Linked DNA regions of Archangium violaceum. The protein of the gene in region 1 interacts with the protein of each later gene in a pairwise test. Links are inferred from orthologs where the notes say so. Each region holds a gene or a part of one and is shown in the gene's direction. Other genes may lie near its edges.

Region 1 (10,276 bases):
AAGCACGCGTGTCTGACGGGCCAGACGCCGGACGCCGCCCTTCAGACTGCTCATTGACGCGGCGTTGACGTGTCGGATCGACATGTCGGTGCGCCTCGACGAGCAAGCCGGCCCGCGACTGGTTAGAGTCGCGTCCATGGCGAAGACCGCACCCCGCAAGGCCTCGGCGAGCCAGAAGAAGGCCGTCCGAGCGGCTCCGAAGAAGAAGAGCGCCGCCCCCGCGAAGAAGCGCCCCGCGTCCGTGAAGAAGCGTGTGGCTCCGGCGAAGAAACCCGCCGCCGCGAAGAAGCGCGCCGCCCCGGTGGCGCCCCCCGCGCCCGAGCAGACCGCTCCGAGCGAGGCGCTCGAGACGCCCGAGACGCCCGAGATGAAGGCCCTGCCGGCCGGGGAGCCCGTGGAGGGCGGTCGCGCGCTGCCCTTCGAGATCGACCCCAAGCGGGTGGAGGAGAGCCTGCGCAAGATGCGCGAGGAGCTCGTCCACTGGGCCAACAAGGGCCGCTACACCAAGGTGCGCTTCAAGTTCCGGGGCAAGCAGCTGCTGCCGGATCTGCCCATCGCCGCCGTGGTGGCCGCCGAGGGCCTCACCTTCTACTGGGGTGGCATCCTCCGCGCGCTCATCGTCACCGTGGCCGGCGGCAGCCTGCTGCAGGTGGAGTTCGTCAACGACGCGGACAAGCGCGTGCAGGCCGGCAAGGAGGCCCTGCTGGCTGGTGACCTGGACGATGCCCTGGCCCACTTCCGCGAGGCGCTCGCCATGGACCGCGACAACGTCGGCGCGCACCTCAACGTGGGCGTGGCGCTCAAGCTGAGGGGGGACCGGGAGGGCGCCCTCGCCGCCTTCGAGCGCGCGAAGTCGCTGGACCCGGAGGGTCCCCTGGGTGCCGAGGCCGAGCGGCTCGCCACCCCGCTGCGTCCCAAGGATCCGCTGGCCCAGGCGAGCTGAGCCCCGGGGCTATACTGCGTCCACCATGGGAGCACCCGTCGAGGACGAGTACCAGTTGCGCCTGGAGGGCCGGGGAGTGGTGCTGGAGCCCGCCCGGAAGCGCTACTACGGCCTGGTGCTGGCCCTGGCCGATTCCGGGTGGGAGGCGGCGCTGCGCAAGCAGATGCCCCTCCTGCGCGAGGTGGCGGCCCATCAGCAGAAGGTGGACGAGGTGCTCGCCTACGCCGTCCGCCGCGCCGAGGCCGAGTCCTGGCCCACCAGCAACCCCACCGTCCGCGGCATCTTCGAGGTGCGCTCGCTGAGGGACCAGCTCGCCCGGGACCTGGCTCGCAAGCTGGGGCGGAGCGCCCAAGAGCCCCTCGGGAGCCTGATGGTGGCCCTGGAGGACTGGCTGCTCACCATCCCGCGCATGGTGCCGCCCCAGCAGCGGTGGAGCACGGCGGTGGAGGTGCTCCCGGACACGCTGCCGGCGCTCCGGGAGGCCTCGGCCTTCGGGGAGCTGCTGGAGTCGCTCTTCGCGCGGCCCCTGCCAATCACGGGCCGCATCCCGTTCACGAGCGCGCAACGGGAGGAGCTGAGCCTGTGGTGGCCGAGAGGACAGGCGGCGCTGGTGTCGTTGTGGAACCGGCTCTCCGGAGTGGATGCGATTGGCGGCATGGTGGAGGATTTCCGCAAGCAGTCCACCCGGGCGCCGCTCCACCCGCCGCGCAACGGCCCCGAGCGCCTGTTGCACGCCGCCTACTGGTTCCAGGAGGCCCATGCCCTGCTGAGCCGGATGGCCCAGGCTCGGGTGGCCCCGCTGGTGCTCGAGGACGCCGAGTTCCCCGAGGTGCTCTGGTGGATGTTCGAGCGCGAGTACGTCCCGCGCATCCGGCTGTTGGCCACGGAACGCCTGGCGGACGCCCGGGCGGCACTGATCGAAGTGGCCTATGAGCTGTGGGACGCTCAGCGCCAGGATATTCCCGAGGAGGAGCGCTGGCTGGCCGCGCGCTGGGCTCGCCTGGAGGAGCTGGCCTGGCGGGCGGATGAGTCGCGCGGCGGCGCGGATGGCGAGCGGGTTCGCGGAGTCCTCCGGGAACTCATCCAGAGGCACGGAATTGGAAGCTCCGCCCTGCGCGGGTGGAGGGATTCGTCACGCCTGGTGAATCTGGTGCAACAAGCGCGCTCGGTCATCGGTTAGAGGTTCGGATGGGGTCGGACGAGGTGTCCGATGCCCCCCAGCCAGGCGACTTCTGGCTCCTCTTTCCGCCTACCCCTCGTCACCCCCGTGTTTCCCTTGTTGACGCTGGAAAATCCGGGGGTTACGTAGGCACGTTACCCTGACGGGCCCCCATCGTGCGGGCCCCACCCCTGACCCTCGATTTCATGGCCGACGACACCACCGACAAGCCGGCAACGCCCCCCGCTCCTCCTCAGGGCAGCGTGGGAGAACTCATCCCCGTCAACATCGAAGACGAGATGCGCCGTTCGTATCTCGACTACTCGATGTCCGTCATCATCGGGCGCGCGCTGCCCGACGTCCGTGACGGCCTCAAGCCCGTGCATCGCCGCGTGCTGTACGCGATGAACGACCTGGGCAACTACCACAACCGTGCCTACAAGAAGAGCGCGCGCGTGGTGGGTGACGTGATTGGTAAGTACCACCCGCACGGCGACACCGCCGTCTACGACGCCATGGTGCGTCTGGCCCAGGAGTGGAGCCTCCGCTACCTGCTGGTGGACGGCCAGGGCAACTTCGGCTCCGTGGACGGCGACTCGCCAGCGGCCATGCGCTACACGGAAGTGCGCATGGACCGCCTGGCCGAGGAGATGCTGGCGGACATCGACAAGGAGACCATCGACTTCGGTCCCAACTACGACGACTCCACCGTGGAGCCGCTGGTCCTCCCCACCAAGTTCCCCAACCTCCTGGTCAACGGCAGCACGGGCATCGCGGTGGGTATGACCACCAACATCCCGCCGCACAACATGACCGAGGTCATCGACGGGACGCTGCACCTGATCGACCATCCCGAGGCCACCGTTCGGGACTTGATGCAGTTCATCCCCGGGCCGGACTTCCCCACCGCCGGCATCATCACCGGCCGGGAGGGCATCCTGCGCGCCTACGAGACGGGCCGTGGGCAGATCACCGTCCGGGCCCGCACGGAGATCGAGACCTCCAAGAAGGGTGACCGTGAGAGCATCATCGTCACGGAGATTCCCTACCAGGTGAACAAGGCGCGGCTCATCGAGAAGATCGCCGACCTGGTGCGCGAGAAGAAGCTGGAGGGCATCAGCGACATCCGCGACGAGAGCGACCGGCAGGGCATGCGCATCGTGGTGGAGCTCAAGCGCGACGCCATCTCCGCCGTGGTGCTCAACAACCTGTTCGCCAACACCGCGATGGAGACCACCTTCGGCGCGGTGATGCTGGCCATCGACGCGGGCCAGCCGCGCACGCTCACGCTCAAGGAGCTGCTGGAGCGCTTCATCGCGCACCGCCGGGACGTGGTGACGCGCCGCAGCCGCTACGAGCTGCGCAAGGCGCGGGCCCGCCGCCACATCGTCGAGGGCTTGCTGGTCGCGCAGGACCTCATCGACCTGGTGGTGAGCCTGATCCGTGCCTCGAGGGATCCGGACGAGGCGCGTTGGGGCTTGATGAACATCCTGTCGCCCGCGCTCTACGAGCGGGAGAACTTCAAGAACCTGCAGCGCATCGACTACGCCAAGGCGAAGGCGCAGATGGAGCTGCTGGTCTCGAGGGCGCGCGACGAGGTGCCGAGCTACTCGGGGCTGGAGCACCGGTACGAGGGCTCGGGCTTCAGCGAGGAGCAGGCGAAGAACATCCTCGAGATGCGCCTGCAGCGCCTCACGGGCCTGCAGCGCGAGGAGCTGTTCCGCGAGCTGGTGGACCTGGTGAGGGAGATCCTCCGCCTGGAGGACATCCTGGCCAACGAGTCGAGCCTGCTCAACGTCATCCGGACGGAGCTCAGGGAGATCCGCGAGCGCTACGGCGACAAGCGGCGCACGGAGATCACCGGCGCGGCGGAGGAGATCACCAGCGAGGACCTCATCGCCGAGGAGACGATGGTGGTGACGCTGTCGCACACGGGGTACGTGAAGCGCTCGGCGCTGACGGAGTACCGGGCGCAGAAGCGAGGCGGGCGAGGCAAGACGGGGGCGACGACGAAGGAGGACGATTTCGTCACCGACCTGTTCGTGGCGAGCACGCACGCGTACCTGATGCCGATCACCAACACGGGCCGGCTGTACTGGCTGAAGGTGCACGAGATTCCGCTGGCGGGCCGCACGTCGCGAGGCAAGCCGATCGTGAACCTGGTGCAGCTGGGCGAGGGCGAGCGGCTGGCGCAGGTGCTGGTGACGAAGGAGTTCGGCGAGAACCAGTTCGTCTTCTTCGTGACGAAGCGTGGCGTGGTGAAGAGGACGGACCTGTCGGCCTTCTCGAACGTGCGCTCCAGCGGTATCCGGGCGCTGGGCATCGAGGAGGGGGACGAGCTGGTGGCGGTGAAGATCACCGACGGCTCGAAGGACATCCTGCTGTCCACGGCCAACGGCATGAGCATCCGCTTCCCGGAGACGGAAGTGCGCTCGATGGGCCGGGATGCCTACGGCGTGAAGGGAATCACGCTGGAGGATGGCGACGAGGTGGTGGGTGCGGACCTGGTGGAGAAGGACACCACGGTGCTGACGGTGACGGAGAACGGCTACGGCAAGCGGACGGAGGAGGGCGAGTACCGTCAGCAGGGCCGAGGCGGCAAGGGCATCATCGACATCAAGGCCACCGAGAGGAATGGCAAGGTGGTGGGCCTGCTGCAGGTGACGGACAAGGACGAGGTGATGCTGGTCACCAACGGCGGGATGCTCATTCGGATGAAGGCGAAGGAGATCTCCGTCATCGGCCGCAACACGCAGGGTGTGAGGCTGATCGCGCTGGAGAGCGCGGAGGAGAAGGTGACGGGCATCTCGAAGCTGCCGGAGTCGGAGGAGGAGGGCGAGGAGAACGGAGGCGAGGCGGTGGTGGCGGAGGCGTCCGCGTCGTCGGAGTCCACCGAGCCCGCGGCCGAAGCGTCGACCGCCGAGGAGTCCACGGAGTCGTCGGAGCCGGAGTCCGAGGAGTAAGCAAGAACCCCTCTCCCTCCGGGAGAGGGACGGGGTGAGGGTCTCACGGGCCGCGAGTCGAACCCGTGTAAACCCCCTCTCCCCCTGGGAGAGGGCTGGGGTGAGGGATTTCCCTCCTCCGGCCCTCTTCGCGTTTCGAACGAGACCCGCCGCGTGTAAACCGGAGACCCACGTCCCTCCAGGACAAGAAGGTCGTGCGGCTCCACACGAAACCAGTCCCGCGGCTCCACACCGAGCGTTCCCTCCCGGACGGTCAACCCCGCCTTGCCAGGGTTCCTAAGTTCTGGAGGCGGACCCGCCGCTGTCTTTGCTTCGGGCGGACCGCATGAGGGGGGTCCTGATGCGTGCGTTCTATCTCCTGGCCGCGGCGGGGGTCGTGGCCCTATCTGCATGTGGAGTGACGGTGGAGCCGCCATCGGCTCCAGCGGTTTCCCCGGGGGTGTCACTCCATCCAGAGCGACGTGGAATCGGGCTGCTACCGATGGGCGGCCCCCAATCCATGGCGAAGCCAGGGCTGGAGGTGAGCGTGGATCCACGGCGCTCGCTGGCGGTGACGGACCAGCTCATCCTGGCGCGCTTCAGCTTCGAGGAGGTGATGAACCGGCTGGCGGAGCAGAGCGGCATTCCGGGGCTCACGGGGCTGAGGCTCTACCAGGAGTGGTGGGACACGCAGCGGCCGGGGCCGGGGTTGGGGCTGGGCGGTGCGCATTGCGATGACCAGACGCTCGAGGACGGGCTGCCGGGCTTCAACGGCTTCGCCTATGCCTGCCCTCGGGCGGAGGGGAGCCAGGCGCAGGAGAATCCCTTCCTCAATCCGGACACCCATCACGCGGCGTACGTGCCCATCGGGCTCTTCAACCGCTTCGACCTGGCGGCGGAGGACGGGAGCGACTGCGGGGAGTACCGCATCGTCTTCGCCCGGCGCTCGGGCATCACCAACTCGCGCAGCCGCAACCTCATCGCCTTCGAGGGAGTGCTGCCCAACCCGAAGCCGAAGAAGGGGATTCACGGGTGCCGCAAGGTGATGCGCTTCTGGGCGGAGCTCTCCCAGGAGCCGGACCCGGCGGTGCGCGCCGAGGCCCTGCACCGCTTCTACTTCGAGGGAATCGGGAACATCCCGCCGGTCATCGACATCGACAACTTCGGCAACGCCACGGATCGCGCCACCGGCCAGGTGCGCACCAACCAGTTCATGCAGTCCACCTGGACGTTGCGCGAGTTCCGCGTGCGCAAGCGGTGCGAGGGGGGCTCGTGCGTGATGCGCTTCGAGCCGGACACGGTGAAGACGAACCCGGCCGGAGTGCTCTTCAGCTCGAAGGTGGGCCATCCGCTCAAGGCGGACTTCGCGGAGTCCCTGGCGTCCCAGGTGGGGACGCTGGCGACCAACGACCTGCTCCGTTACACGATGGCCACCGAGGAGCGCTTCAACACCGGGCAGAGCAACGCGAGCGGCACGGAGAACCTCTACGTCCACCACTTCGGCACGGGTGCGAGCCCGCTGCGCACCCAACTCCAGCAGCGGCTCTCCACGCTGCGCAGCACGCTCACGCCGGCGAACATCGTCGCGAGGGCGCAGACGCTCTCCTGCGCGGGGTGCCACCAGCTCAGCACGGGCACGAACCTCGGAGGCGGGCTCACCTGGCCCTCCAAGTCCACCCTCTACACCTTCGTCCACGTGAGCGAGCGCACGCTGGAGGAGGGTCCGGACGGCCCGCGTTACGGGCTCTCGGAGTCGCTGGTGGGCACCTTCCTCCCGTACCGGCAGGAGCTGATGGAGGCCTTCCTCGAGCGGCGTCCGCCCTTCGAACAGCACCCGGGCCCCGATGACTGCGAGGAGCCGGAGGCGCCGGGTGCGCGGGGGGCCAAGAAGGACAAGCCGCCCAAGGAGCCGTGCGAGGACGACTGAGGACACTCGGGGAGATGGCGGCTTGCCCCACGAGCGGCCGGGCGCCTACGGTGGAGGGGCCGCAATGGAAATCGGCCTCCATTCGTAGGAGAGGACATGAACGCTGCAGGCCTTCGAGCAATGGGGACCCGGTTCTTCCGCTACGTGCGAGACCCGCGCGTGCCGATGTGGCGGAGGCTCGCGGGGTTGTTCGCCGTCATCTACTTCGTCATGCCCGTGGACGCGCTGCCGGACTTCCTGCCCATCCTGGGCTGGTTGGACGACATCGGCGTGTTGTCGGCGGCGGCCTTCTTCGTGGTGCGCGAGGTGCAGCGCTACCAGCCGGAGTCGGCGTGGCCGAAAACGTTGGATTCGGCGGAGGAGGCTCGGACGGGCACTCCGCCACTGCGCGACCGCTGACCCCGTGAGCCGTACGTGGAGGGGGCGGCTCTTCTTCGGACCCGGGCGCCTGCTCTACGCGGGGCCCCTGGGCGAGACGCGACCGCATGCGCACCACAGCTTCCAACTGGTGCTGTCGCTCGGTGAGCCGGTCTCGCTGGCGGACTCCCGCCTGCGCACCCGGCCCTGCCAGGCGGCCATCATCCCGCCGGATGTCGAGCACGCCGTGGCCGGCGCGGCCAGTGCCGCGGTGCTGCTCCACGTGTACCCCGATGACCTCGTCGGACGGAGCCTCCAGACACTCGGCATCGCGCGAGACTCCGTGGCGGACTGGCAGCGGGCGGGCGAGTGCCTCGTGTCGCTCGCCCCGAAGGCGCCACCGAGGCACTGGCACGAGGCCGAGTCGCTCGCCCAGGCGATGCTCCTCGCGCTGCGGGTGGACACGGCGAGCCCTCGGCCCACCCATCCCGCGGTGAAGCGCCTGCTGCGCCTGTTGCCGGAGGCGCTTGAGGGAGACGTGCGCCTCGAGGCGCTCGCGCCCCGGGTGGGGCTCTCCACCAGCCGGCTGTCCCATCTCTTCCGGGCCGAGGTGGGGCTGGCGCTCCGGCCGTACATCCTCTGGCTGAGGCTCCACCGCGCCGCCGAGCACCTGCGGGCGGGTGCTCCCCTCACCACCGCGGCGCACGCGGCGGGCTTCACCGACAGCGCCCACCTGAGCCACGTCTTCCGCCGGGTGTTCGGGCTCTCCCCCTCGGAGATCGCCGGCGTGGTCGAGTGGGTCCTCCCCCCAGGAGGTGGCGAGTTCTTACAAGCGCGCGGCGCTCCTCCCGCGTGAAGGTGGCGCGGTCAAGAAGGAGGAAGTCATGCCGATGAAGTCGAAGCTGCGGGCCGCGTTCGAGACCGAGCTGCACCAGGCCACCGAGGCGGAGCGGGGTGGTGAGCTGCCGCGCGCGTGGCGGCACCTGGAGCGGGCCCACATCCTGAGTCAGGCCCATGCCGGGCCGCATGTCCGGGTGCATTGCCTCATGTTCGCCTTCGGGTGGCGGCGCGGGGACGTGCGCGAGCTGCTCGGTCAGCTGGCGCGAATCCTGGTGGCCGGGCCGGGCTCGTGGCTCGGCCGGGCTCCGCTCGGCAATACCGGAGGAGCCAACGTGGGCATCCTCACGCCCATGCCGATTCCCGAGGACCTGCGCGCCCTGCTGGACGCGTGAGCGGGCGATGTCAGACCGATTCCCCATCATGCCGGCCGCACGGGGGCGACAGGGGTCGCCCCACTCACCGGGAGAAGCGCGCATGAAGAGGAAGATGACCGTTGCGGCCGTGGGGGTGGGAGCGTTGCTGGCGGCCACCAGCGCCGTGGCCGGCTTCAAGTCCAGCCAGCAGGTCGTGGTGGACGTGACGAACCGGCATGCGCAGGGCTCTCTGGGAGGAGCGCGCAACAGCGCGGATTCGATGCAGTACATCGGCTGCTACACGCAGTCGGTCAGTCCGTTCACGACCATCATCGGTCAGTGTTACGCGAGGGATGCTGGCGGCACCTACGTGAGCTGCTCGTCCACGGCGCCCGGCTTCGTGAACATGGTCCAGTCCCTGAATGGGGACAGCTCTCTCGCCTTCGGCTGGGACGCATCCAACACCTGCACGTCCATCATCATCTTCAACACCTCGGAAGACGCGCCCAAGATTCCGTAACGCGATCCGAGACAGTAGGAGGGGGAGCCCGAGCGCACGTGGGTGGCTTGTGCTCCTCCCGGGGATGCGTTACCGGCAGGGCTTTCCGCCGGAGTCTGGCTCCGGTGAGAGGAGAGCCATGCACCGACGTCTGCCTCGCGCCCTGCTGGGCGCCGTTCTGCTGTGGGGATGTGGTGGCAAGCCGCCCCCCGGGACGAACACGCCACCGGCCGCTGCGGACCTGACGCCGCCGACCGTGAGCTTCACCTCGCCACGAGAGGCCTGGCGCCTGGGCGCGTACCAGCAGGTGCGGCTGGAGGGCACCGCGGCCGATGACACCGGCGTGGAGCGGCTCACCTGGCGCTTCAATGATGGCGAGACGCGAGTCCTCGAGTCCACGGAGTCGGAGGGTGGGCGCGCGTTCGCGCTGGAGGTGACGCCCCGGCCCGGGAACAACACGCTGGTGGTGCGCGCGGAGGATGCCACGGGCCATGTGGCCGAGGCCTCCGTGTCCTTCCACTTCGGCACCCTCGTGTCGGCGGGCGGTCTGCACGGTGGCGCGGTGCGCGACGGACGGCTCTACACGTGGGGGCAGAACGCGCAGGGGCAGCTCGGGCTCGGTGATACGACTCCTCGCTCCACGCCGGTCCTGGTGGCGGAGCTGTCGCGGGTGGCCTCCATCGCCATCAACAGCAACACCTCGCTGGCGGTGCTCGAGGACGGCACGGTGTGGACCTGGGGCGCCAACGCCAGTGGACAGCTCGGCCTGGGGACTCCACCCGTGGAGGGCCAGCCACGCACCCCGGACACCCAGCCGCGCAATCGGCCCACGCAGGTGCCTGGACTGACGGACGCGGTGGCGGGCGCGCTCGGCTTCAGTCACGCCCTCGTGCTGAAGGCCGATGGCACCGTGGTGGCCTTCGGGAAGAACAACAACGGGCAGCTCGGGGATGGCACCACCACGGACCGCGACTACCCGGTGCCGGTGCGCGGGCTGACGGAGGTGGTGAAGCTGGCGGGCGGCTCGCAGCAGTCGGTTGCCCTCACGAGGGACGGCACGGTGTGGGCCTGGGGGAACAACAACTTCGGCAACCTGGGCCAGGGCACCGAGGACTCGGTGGCCCATCCCGAGCCGGTGCGGGTGCCGGGCCTCTCCAGCGTGGTGGACATCGCCAGCGGGCGTGACCACGTGCTGGCGCTCCACGAGGACGGCACGGTGTCGGCCTGGGGCCTCAATGCCAGCGGGCAGGTGGGCA
Region 2 (10,103 bases), 900 kb from region 1 along the record:
GAGGCGCTCGACTACCTCTTCGCGCGGGGCGCGTACGCGCACCGGGCTGGCGAGCCCCTTCCCGCCCTGGTGCTGCTGGACCTCAAGCTGCCCCGCCTGAACGGGCACGAGGTGCTGCGGCAGATCCGCGCCAGCCCGAGCACCCGCTTCCTCCCGGTGGTCATCCTCACCTCCTCGGACGAGGAGAAGGACCTGGTGCAGAGCTACAGCCAGGGCTGCAACAGCTACGTGCGCAAGCCGGTGAGCTACAACGAGTTCGTCGAGGCGGCGCGCCAGCTCGGCCTGTACTGGCTGGCGCTCAACCGCGTACCGCAGCCGGGGGTCCATGAATGACGCCCCTGCGCGTCCTGCAGGTCGAGGACAATCCCGACGACTTGATGCTGGTGGAACGCGAGCTGCGCCGGGGTGGCTTCGACGTCCAGAGTCACCGGGTGCAGACGGCCGAGGACATGCGCGCGGCGCTGAAGGATGGCTCCTGGGACATCATCCTCTCCGACTACAGCATGCCCGGCTTCGACGCGCCGACGGCGCTCCGGGTGCTGCAGGACAGCGGCCAGGACATCCCCCTCATCGTCGTCTCCGGCAGCGTGGGGGAATTCGAGGGCGTGGAGGTGATGAAGGCCGGGGCCCGCGACTACTTTCCCAAGACGCTCCTCACCCGGCTGCCCGCCGCGGTGGCGCGCGAGCTGGGGGAGGCGCGCATCCGCCACGAGCGGAGGCTGGCCGAGCGGGACCGGGCCCTGCTGGCCCGCGCCGGCGAGGTGCTGGCCCGCTCGCTGGATTTCCAGGAGACGCTGGCGCGGGTGGTGCAACTGTGCGTGCCGGAGCTGGCGGACTGGTGCGCCGTCTACTTCTCGGAGACGGGCGAGGCCCTCAAGGTGGTGGCGCTGGCGCACGAGGATCCCGAACGAGTGGCCAAAGGCTTCGAGACGGACCGCCTCTTTCCCCTGGACCCGAACGCCACCTCGGGCCCCGTGCGGGTGTGGCGCACCGGCGAGCCGCAGTTGCTGACGGACGTGCCCTCGGCCCGGTTGGAGGTGCTGGCGCGCTCTCCGGAGCACCTGCGCCGGATGAGCTCCTTGAAGCTGCGCTCCGTCATCCACGTCCCGCTGCAGGGGCGCTCGGGGACCCTGGGCGTGATGACGCTCGGCACCAGCGAGGGAGGGCGGCCGCGCTTCTCCTCGCGGGACATGCCCGTGGTGCAGGAGCTGGCGCGCCGCGCCGCCCTGGCGCTGGACAACGCGCGCCTCTTCCAGGAGTCCCAGGAGGCCATCCGCCTGCGCGACGAGTTCCTCGCCGTGGCCGCCCACGAGCTGCGCACGCCGCTCACCACGCTGGGGTTGCAGCTGAGCACCCTCGTGCAGCGGGCGCGGCGGGAGACCTCGTCGGACCTGGTGGCGCGGCTGGAGCGAGGCCTGCGCCAGGTGCGGCGCCTGGGCACGTTGGTGGAGACGCTGCTGGACGTGTCGCGCCTGTCCACCAGCGGGCTACCCCTGTCCCTCGAGCGGCTGGACCTGGGAGAGTTGATGGGCGATGTGTTGGAGCGTTTCGAGGCGGAGGCCCAGGCCATGGGCTGCGTGCTTCGGCTGGAGGTGGCTCCGGACGTCGTCGGCCAATGGGACCGGATGCGGTTGGAGCAGGTGGTGTCCAGCCTGTTGTCCAACGCCCTCAAGTTCGGTGCGCGCCATCCGGTGGAGGTGCGGGTGCAGCGCAACGGGACGGTGGCGCGGGTGGTGGTGGAGGACCGGGGCATCGGCATTCCGGCGGACCAGCTCGAGCGCATCTTCGAGCGCTTCGGACGGGCGGTGTCCTCGCGCTCCTATGGAGGGCTGGGGCTGGGGCTGTACCTGGCGCGCCGGGCGGCCGAGGCACACGGAGGCCGCGTGTGGGCCGAGCAGCGCCAGGAGGGGGGGGCCCGCTTCACCCTGGAGCTGCCCCTGGAGACTCCCGCGCAGTCGTCCAAGGAGCCCTCATGACGCGCCCCCTGCTGGTGGTGGATGACGACGCGGACCTGCGCGAGGCGCTCGAGGAGGTGCTGCGCGACGCGGGCTTCACCGTGCTGGGGGCCGGCAATGGCCGCGAGGCGCTGGACGTGCTCGCGCGCACCCGGCCCCTGCCCGGGCTGGTGCTGCTGGACATGATGATGCCGGTGCTGGACGGCCTGGGCTTCGCCCAGGAGCTGCACGCGAGCCCCGCGTGGAGGGACATCCCGGTGGTCATCTTCTCCGCCTCGGCCAGCAACGCGGACGTGGCCCGCGAGGTGGGCGCGTGCGCCTACCTGCGCAAGCCGGTGGACGTGGAGGTGCTGGTGGAGACGGTGGGCCAGCACGCGCTGCCGGAGTGAGTCCTCAGCGGGTGTGGCGCACCCAGTTGGGCCACCCGCCCAGCTCCCGGTAGCCGAGCCGCCGGTACAGGTCGTGCCCCATGTCGGAGGCCTGGAGGACGGCCACGCAGCGGCCCCGGGCGAATGCGTCCGCGTGCAGACAGTGCATCACCCGGGCGCCCAGGCCCCGGCGGCGCGCGGCCGGGTGGGTGGCCACCAGGTAGATGCCCGCCGCGTCTCCCCGCTCGAAGGAGACGGCCCCCGCGAGCGGCCTGCCTCCCTCGCGCATCAGCACGGCATGGAGCTGGTCGGACGGCAGCGGCTGGATGCGCCAGTCCTCGAAGAAGCCGGCGTTCTCCTCGCCGTAGCAGAGCGCGTTGAGCGCGAGCACCTCGTCCAGGTCCTCCGGGTGCTCCAGGGTGAGGCCCGGAGGGAGGTGGGGCGGCGGCGGGTGGTTCAGGGTGAGGCCCATGGCGGGGATGGTGTCCGCGGGCCGGTAGCCGGCGCGGGCCAGCGGGCCCTCCGCGAGGGACTCCCCCGGGTACACGGGCACGCGCCAGACGGGCACGTCCTGCTCTCGGTACCAGGCCTCCAGCGGCGCGAGGGCCTCGGCGAGCGAGCGCGTGTCCTCGTACATCACCTGCTGCTGGAAGAGGTTGTCCGGATGATCCGGCAGCGCGAAGGCCCGCACCCCGGGCAGGTCGAGCATCCGCAGCGGACCGCCGCGGGCCTGCAGGGTCTTGAAGTCCCAGAGATTGGTCCGCAGGCGCTCGGTGAGTTCAGCGTCCGTCATGGGCCGCAGGGTAGGCACTTCCAGCGCTCGCGGGTGGACAGCTCGTATCAGGAAAATCCCCGGCGGAGCCTCCGGGAGGTTAGGGTTCAGGTGCTCGCATGGAGCCCCGCTTCTACGCTTTCGATCCTCGTCCCACGCGCCGGGCCCTCTTCGTGGGCGCGTGCGCGCTGGCCATCCTCAGTGCCTGGGCCCTGGCGGATGCCAGGTCGCTGGGCAACGCTCCCCTGGCCGTGGCCCGGGCGGGCCTCACTGGAGGGCTGATGCTCGCCTTCGTCTTCGCCTGGCACCGGCTGCGACCCCGCCCCGGTTGGGGCATCACCTTGAGCACCCGGGGCGTGCAGGTGGCACGCCCCTTCACGGGCAGCCAGCTCCAGCTCTCCTGGGGGCAGATCGACGCCGTGCGCCGCCTGGGCAAGAAGGAAGACGTGCTCGGATTGTTCTTGGAAGAGGGGGGCCGGGTGCTGGTGACGCGCCACCTTTTTCCCTCCCGGGCGGTGTTCGGCGAGCTGGCGAGCGCCCTGGAAGAAAGGAAGCCCGCTCCACGTTATGACGCATAGCGCCGCGCGGGGGATTTCATGAATCTTTCCGCTGCCTTGCGTGTTCTCAACAATCTTGTTCGGTGTGCCTCGAAATGGTAGGCACGACCGGTTCCAGCCAAGCATTTCCCAAGGATTTTTCTCGCATGGAAAACATCCCCGCCACCGGCGCCGCCGCGGCGCCGTCGCCCGCGGACTACGACACGGGTGCCATCACGAAGCTGGAGGGCCTGGAGGCCGTCCGCAAGCGTCCGGGCATGTACATCGGCGACACCATGACGTACGGGCTGCACAAGCTCGTCTACGAGGTGGTGGACAACTCGGTCGACGAGGCCCTCGCGGGCCACTGCACCGACATCGAGGTGGTCATCCACGTGGATGGCTCGCTGTCCGTGCAGGACAACGGTCGTGGCATTCCCGTGGGCCCGCATCCGGATCCGAAGTTCAAGGGCAAGGACACGCTCGAGGTCGTGCTGACGGAGCTGCACGCGGGCAGCAAGTTCGGCAACGGCGCCTACAAGGTGTCCGGCGGCCTGCACGGCGTGGGCGTCACCTGCGTCAACTTCCTCTCCGAGTGGTTCAAGGTCCGCATCCAGCGCAGCGGCAAGGTGTACGAGCAGTCGTACTCGCGCGGCGTGTCCAATGGCCCGCCCGTGGCCGTGGGCGAGACGGACAAGCGCGGCACGCTCATCTGGTTCAAGCCGGACAACACCGTCATGGAGACGGCGGACTTCAGCTTCGACACGCTCAGCCAGCGCATGCGCGAGCTCGCGTTCCTCAACGCCGGCCTGCGCATCATCATCCGTGACATGCGCATCGGCAAGGAGCACGACTTCAAGTTCGACGGCGGCATCGTCTCCTTCGTCGAGTACATCAACAAGGCGAAGGAGGCGCTCCACGACAAGCCCATCCACTTCCGCGCGGAGCGGGAGGGGGTGTCGCTGGAGATCGCCATGCAGTGGAACGATGGCTACGACGAGCGCATCTTCACCTTCGCCAACAACATCAACACGCACGAGGGTGGCAGCCACCTGTCGGGCTTCAAGGCGGCGCTCACGCGCACGCTCAACAGCTACGCCGAGAAGGGCGGGGCGTGGAAGGACCTGAAGGAGACGCCCACGGGCGAGGACGCGCGCGAGGGCCTCTCCGCCGTCATCTCCGTCAAGCTGTCCAACCCCCAGTTCGAGGGGCAGACGAAGACGAAGCTGGGCAACAGCGAGATCAAGGGCCTGGTCGAGCAGATGGTCAATGACCAGCTCGGCACCTTCCTCGAGGAGAACCCGATCGTCAGCAAGAAGATCGTCGCCAAGATTGGCGATGCCACGCGGGCGCGCATCGCCGCGCGCAAGGCGCGCGAGACGGTGCGGCGCAAGGGCGTGCTGGACGGTGGCTCGCTGCCGGGCAAGCTCGCCGACTGCCAGAGCCGCGACCCCAGCGAGAGCGAGCTCTACATCGTCGAGGGTGACTCCGCAGGTGGCTCGGCCAAGCAGGGCCGCGACCGGCGCAACCAGGCCATCCTCCCGCTGCGCGGCAAGATCCTGAACGTCGAGAAGGCGCGCTTCGAGAAGATGCTCACGAGCGCGGAGATCGTGACCCTGATTACCGCGCTGGGCACGGGCATCGGGCGCGAGGACTACGATCCGACGAAGGCGCGCTACCACCGCATCATCCTGATGACGGACGCCGACGTGGACGGCAGCCACATCCGCACGCTGCTCCTGACGTTCTTCTACCGGCAGATGCCGGAGCTCATCCAGAACGGCTACCTCTACATCGCGCAGCCGCCGCTCTACAAAGTCACGCGCAACAAGAAGGACATGTACGTGAAGGACGAGCGGAACCTGAACGACTACCTGCTGCGGATCGCCTCCGAGCATTCGCGGGTGGTGACGCCGTCCGGGGAGATCGGGGGCTCGGAGCTGCGCTCGCTGCTGGAGAAGGTGATTACGTACGAGGAGCGGCTGGAGAAGCTGGCGGCGCGGCGGGACGCGCGGGTGGTGGACGCGCTGGTGCAGGCGGCCCGGGTGGATGCGGGCACGCTGGCCGACGAGGCCGCGCTGAGCGGGCAGATGGACAAGGTGCGCGAGTACCTGAAGGCCCGGATGCCGGACGCGCTGGGCCGCTTCGAGGTGTCGTTCCCCGACGACACGGAGCACCACACGAAGAAGCTGGTGGTGAAGACGGACGTCAACGGGGGCCTGAAGCAGACGGTGTTCGATCACGGCTTCCTGTCGTCGCCGGAGTACCTGGAGCTGGTGGGCCTGCGCGACGTGTTCGGCGCGATGGGCAAGGCGCCCTACCGGGTGGTGGTGAGCGATGGCGAGGTGACGGCGCTGTCGGTGCAGGAGGTGCTGGCCGCGGTGCGCAAGGACGCGCAGAAGGGGCTGGGCCTGCAGCGCTACAAGGGTCTGGGTGAGATGAACCCGGAGCAGCTCTGGGACACCACGATGAACCCGGCCACCCGCACGCTGCTCCAGGTACGCATCGAGGACGCCGTGGAGAGCGACGAAATCTTCTCGCTGCTCATGGGCGAGGCCGTCGAGCCGCGGCGCGAGTTCATCGAGCGCAACGCGCTGGACGTGCAGAACCTGGACATCTGAGGGAGTTCCAGACCCCCAAAAGACAAGTGGGCCCGGTGCCTGTCTCGGCTCCGCGCCCACGTGCCTTTCCCGTCCTTATCGAGCCGGGCCGCGGAACCGCTGCGGCCCCCTTGAGCCTTTACGGAAGGAATCTGTTGTATTCCCGGGTACCCCTCAGTGGGTCCCTGTGCGCTTCATGGTACGCATCGCTTCCGGGATGAGAACGGAAGCGGTTGCTGCCTGCCTGGGGAGTACGAAAGGGTTGGACGGAGGAGGCACCCTGCGCCTGACCGCCCGCCCGTCTTCACTAACCCGGGAGGTGTCGTCCGGTCAACGAGATGCGCCGCGCAGCGCCGCTGCCCTGTCCCTTCGGGACATGTCCGTGACGTCGACGATGTCCACCTCGAGCGCCCCGGCGTTGTCCTCCAACCGGGTGTCCGGGTAGGTGCAGCGCAGCGTGTCGGCCCCCGTCAGCTGGTAGCGCTTTCCTGACTCGAACAGGCGGTGTGTGCGCCGGGCGGACTTCTGGTTGCTCTCCGCGCACAGCACCCGACGTGTCCGCCCGCCGGCACCCGAGCGCAGCTCCGGCAGGTCATCGCGCACGGTGAGCAGGTAGAGGGCGTCCGGGTTGAGCCCGCGCAGCACCAGCTGGTGCTCGGGCTTGAGCGCCAGCGCGTCCTGTGCGGCGTTGAACGTGAGCTGGCGTGGCGCCGTCCACTTGGATTGGCGCAGGTGCACCCGCACCGTGCCGCTGTTGTCCGAGACGTCATCGTCCAGCAGGAAGACGTGCAGCCGGCGCGCGCCCTTGATGGTGCGCGAGGCGGGGCCGATCAGCCCGAAGGACTCGTCCACGGACACGTTGTCGCCCTCGAGGAAGTAGGCCAGCGTGCCGGACGCGCCTCCACGTTCCTCGGCCAGCGAGGCACTGCCCTCCGTGTTGACGGAGTAGCTCGCGGACGGGCTGAGGTCGATCGACGCGGTGGTGTACTGCGTCACCGGGAAGGCGTTGTACTTCGGGCGGAGGACGATCAGCCGCGCCGGGTAGTCCACCTCGTTGTAGGGGTTGGACTTCGGCGCCTCGGTGCCCGCGTCCACTGGCTCGGCGGTGGTCGCGGCGACGGCCTCGGTGGGCTGGGGCTTCTCCGGTGGGGCGGGCTCCTCCTGGAGGCGCTCGAGCTCCGCGTGGATGGGCGGATCCGCATCGCTGCTCCGGGTGAAGCGCTTCGTCCACGGCCGGTAGCCGGGCAGGGTGAGCACCAGGGTGTTGGCCTCTTCGAGCGGAACGCTCCCGACGACGAGCGGCGTGACGCCGGGCACATCCTTGCCGTTGAGCTTCACCGAGGCCCCGGACGGTGTGGAGGTGAGCCACAGCGAGCCCGTGGGCGATCCGTCGCCCCTGCCGGAGAGGAAGTAGTTGATGGCTCCCAGGAACAGCGCGAGTCCGATGAGGGGAAGGCTGATGAGCATCACCAGCCGCTGGCGCCGGTCGGCACGCTCCTGGGCGTCGCGCTCCTGCGCCTGGCGGAACGAGCCGAGGGGATCCAGCCTGGCCGCCGGCACGGTGACGGCCGGCATGTCGACGGGGGTGTCGCGCGGCTCCTCGACGGAGTCCGTCGCCGCGGTGGCCTGCTGCGACACGGCCGTGGAGGGCTCGGCCGCCAGGTCTGGCGGTTCCGCCAGGGTGGGGGAGGCCGGAGTGCGAGGCACGGCGCTCGAGGTCACCCGGCGCACCGAGGCCGAGCTGACGGCCCGCCCGCTGGCGTTGCTGGAGGGCCGTCCGCCGGTGCCGTTGGAGGGGGGCTTCTGCGCACCGGACGCGCCGGAGCGGATGCCCGGGCCGCTCGCCGGACGGCCACTGTCACTGCCGGGCCGCACGGCGCGCACGCCGGAGCCGGTGCTGGTGCGGCCACCGCCCGTGCCCGACTGCCGCGGCAGGACGCCGGTGGGCTCGCCCGTGGGCTGCGCCTGCGCCTGCCACACGGAGAGCTGCTCCAGGAAGCTCGGTGGCACCTCCACCCGGCGTCCCTCGGCGGCGAGCTCCTCGGAGAAGAGGTGGCCCATCAGCTGCGACAGCATCGCGGGTGAGAAGCGCGCGTTGGCCGAGTAGAGCTGCTCGCGCAGCGCCTCGGAGAAGGCCTGCGCGGTGGGGTAGCGCGTGTCCCGGTCCAGCGCCATCGCGGTGGCCATCACCGACTCCAGCTCCGGGGTGATGGCCGGGTTGAGCGCGGAGGGCGCCGCGTAGTCTCCCGAGAGGATGCGCGGCAGCACGGCGACGAGCTCGCCCTCATAGGGGCGCCGGCCGCACACCATCTCGTAGAGCACCACGCCCACGGCGAAGATGTCCGAGCGCGCGTCCAGATCCTGCTGGCCCCGGGCCTGCTCGGTGGAGAAGTACGGGTACTTGCCCTTGAGCGTGCCGGGCGAGGTGCGCGACTCCACCACGCTCGTCGCCTTGGCGATGCCGAAGTCGATGACCTTGACCTGGCCCTCGTAGGAGATGAGCACGTTGTCCGGGGACACGTCCCGGTGGACCAGCCCCATGGGCTGTCCATCCTCGCTCACGTGCCGGTGCGCGTAGTCCAGCCCATCGCACATCTGGATGGCGACGTGCAGCGCCAGGGGCAGCGGCAGGCTCGGCAGCCCCGTGCGCTGCGCACGGCGCAGCACCTTGGACAGCGGCTGGCCGTGCACGAACTCCATGGCCAGGAAGAACTGGCCGTCGATCTCTCCGAAGTCGAAGACCTGGGCGATGTTGCCGTGGGTGAGGCCCGCCGCCACGCGCGCCTCGCTGACGAACATCTCCACGAACCCGGGGTCGTCGGCGAAGTGGGGGAGGATCTGCTTGATGACGACTGGCTTGGTCACCCCCGCCGCGCCGTTCATCCGCGCGCGGTAGGTGACCGCCATCCCGCCCGCGGCGAGCTTCGATACCAGTTCGTATTTGCCAAACTGCCCGGCTTCGTTGGCTGCCACGGATGCGCGTCGAGGTGGAGAGGGGGAATTGGAGCATACCCCGCTCCTCCAAAAATCCCGAAGGGGGGGCCGGGTGGACGTCTTACCTACCTTTGGAGGTGGGCTGCGAATCCACCCGCCAACGCTTTATCCTGGATCCGAGCCCGGTGGGAGCCCCGGGCCGGGCGGAAGGCCGGGTCCGCTCGTTAGAATGGATGGTCATATGGTGCGACAGCGGAGGGGCTCGCCCGTGCTGGGCGGGCTGATGGTGCTCGCCCTGGCGGTGCTGCCGGGCGGAGCCTGGGGACAGACGTCCGGGGTGCCGGCGGCGGGGCCTGTGGATGTGCCCACCCTGGCCGGGTCCGCGCCCCTGGAGGAGGTGCGGCCTCCCTTCGCCGTGCTGCCCGCGGTCGTGGCGGTGGTGCCCGGCCTGGTGCTGCACGGACTGGGGCCGCTCGTCGCGGGGGACACGGGGACGGCGAAGCGACTCTTCCTCCTGGAGGGCGCGGGCTTCGGGCTGCTGGCCGTGAGCGGGGTGCCCATCGCCATGTCCGGAGCGTCGCGCCGGGTCATCGGCCCGCTGTACGCGGTGGCGCTGACGGGAGCGGGCCTCATCTCCATCTCCACGCTGGCCAACCTCTACGCGGCGGTGTCTCCCGCGTTCTCTCCGGGCATGGTCGCCCAGCGACTGCCCCCGCTCGAGCTGGAGCTGGGCTACCAGTACGCGGACGATCCCTCCTTCAGCTACCGGCACTTCGTCTCGCTGGGAGCGATGGCCCGGCTGGAGCGCGTGCGCCTGGAGGCCGGGGCGCGCCTGTCGCCGGATGACGGCAACCTGCGCGTGCGCCTGGGCGGCGCGTACCGGCTGCTGGGCGGGCCCGACGGCGCCCGGGGCGGCGCGGATGGCTCTGCGCTGGATC

Evidence for each region.
Region 2: the proteins of gyrA (region 1) and gyrB interact in binary tests that used the Escherichia coli proteins (3 or more experiments, as listed by UniProt). The link is inferred for Archangium violaceum from one-to-one orthologs.

Annotation. Positions count from the first base shown.
Region 1 is NZ_CP069396.1:11,444,384-11,454,659, reverse strand. What follows is about bases 1,968-5,265. They hold gyrA (DNA gyrase subunit A), read left to right. Parts: upstream 1,968-2,308; coding sequence 2,309-5,065; downstream 5,066-5,265. Other genes in these bases: JRI60_RS45625 (hypothetical protein), read left to right, coding at 1,968-2,123. In the rest of the region: JRI60_RS45630 (tetratricopeptide repeat protein), read left to right, coding at 137-943; more of JRI60_RS45625, read left to right, coding at 969-1,967; JRI60_RS45615 (hypothetical protein), read left to right, coding at 5,565-6,971; JRI60_RS45610 (YkvA family protein), read left to right, coding at 7,068-7,370; JRI60_RS45605 (helix-turn-helix transcriptional regulator), read left to right, coding at 7,480-8,184; JRI60_RS45600 (DUF3703 domain-containing protein), read left to right, coding at 8,213-8,560; JRI60_RS45595 (hypothetical protein), read left to right, coding at 8,643-9,041; JRI60_RS45590 (RCC1 domain-containing protein), read left to right, coding at 9,160-10,276. UniProt on the Escherichia coli protein: A type II topoisomerase that negatively supercoils closed circular double-stranded (ds) DNA in an ATP-dependent manner to maintain chromosomes in an underwound state.
Region 2 is NZ_CP069396.1:12,347,134-12,357,236, reverse strand. Bases 3,401-6,525 are described here. They hold gyrB (DNA topoisomerase (ATP-hydrolyzing) subunit B), read left to right. Parts: upstream 3,401-3,798; coding sequence 3,799-6,252; downstream 6,253-6,525. Other genes in these bases: JRI60_RS49310 (hypothetical protein), read left to right, coding at 3,401-3,673. Also shown: JRI60_RS49330 (response regulator), read left to right, coding at 1-333; JRI60_RS49325 (ATP-binding protein), read left to right, coding at 330-1,976; JRI60_RS49320 (response regulator), read left to right, coding at 1,973-2,344; JRI60_RS49315 (GNAT family N-acetyltransferase), read right to left, coding at 2,349-3,116; more of JRI60_RS49310, read left to right, coding at 3,215-3,400; JRI60_RS49300 (protein kinase domain-containing protein), read right to left, coding at 6,562-9,204; JRI60_RS49295 (hypothetical protein), read left to right, coding at 9,407-10,103. UniProt on the Escherichia coli protein: DNA gyrase negatively supercoils closed circular double-stranded DNA in an ATP-dependent manner to maintain chromosomes in an underwound state.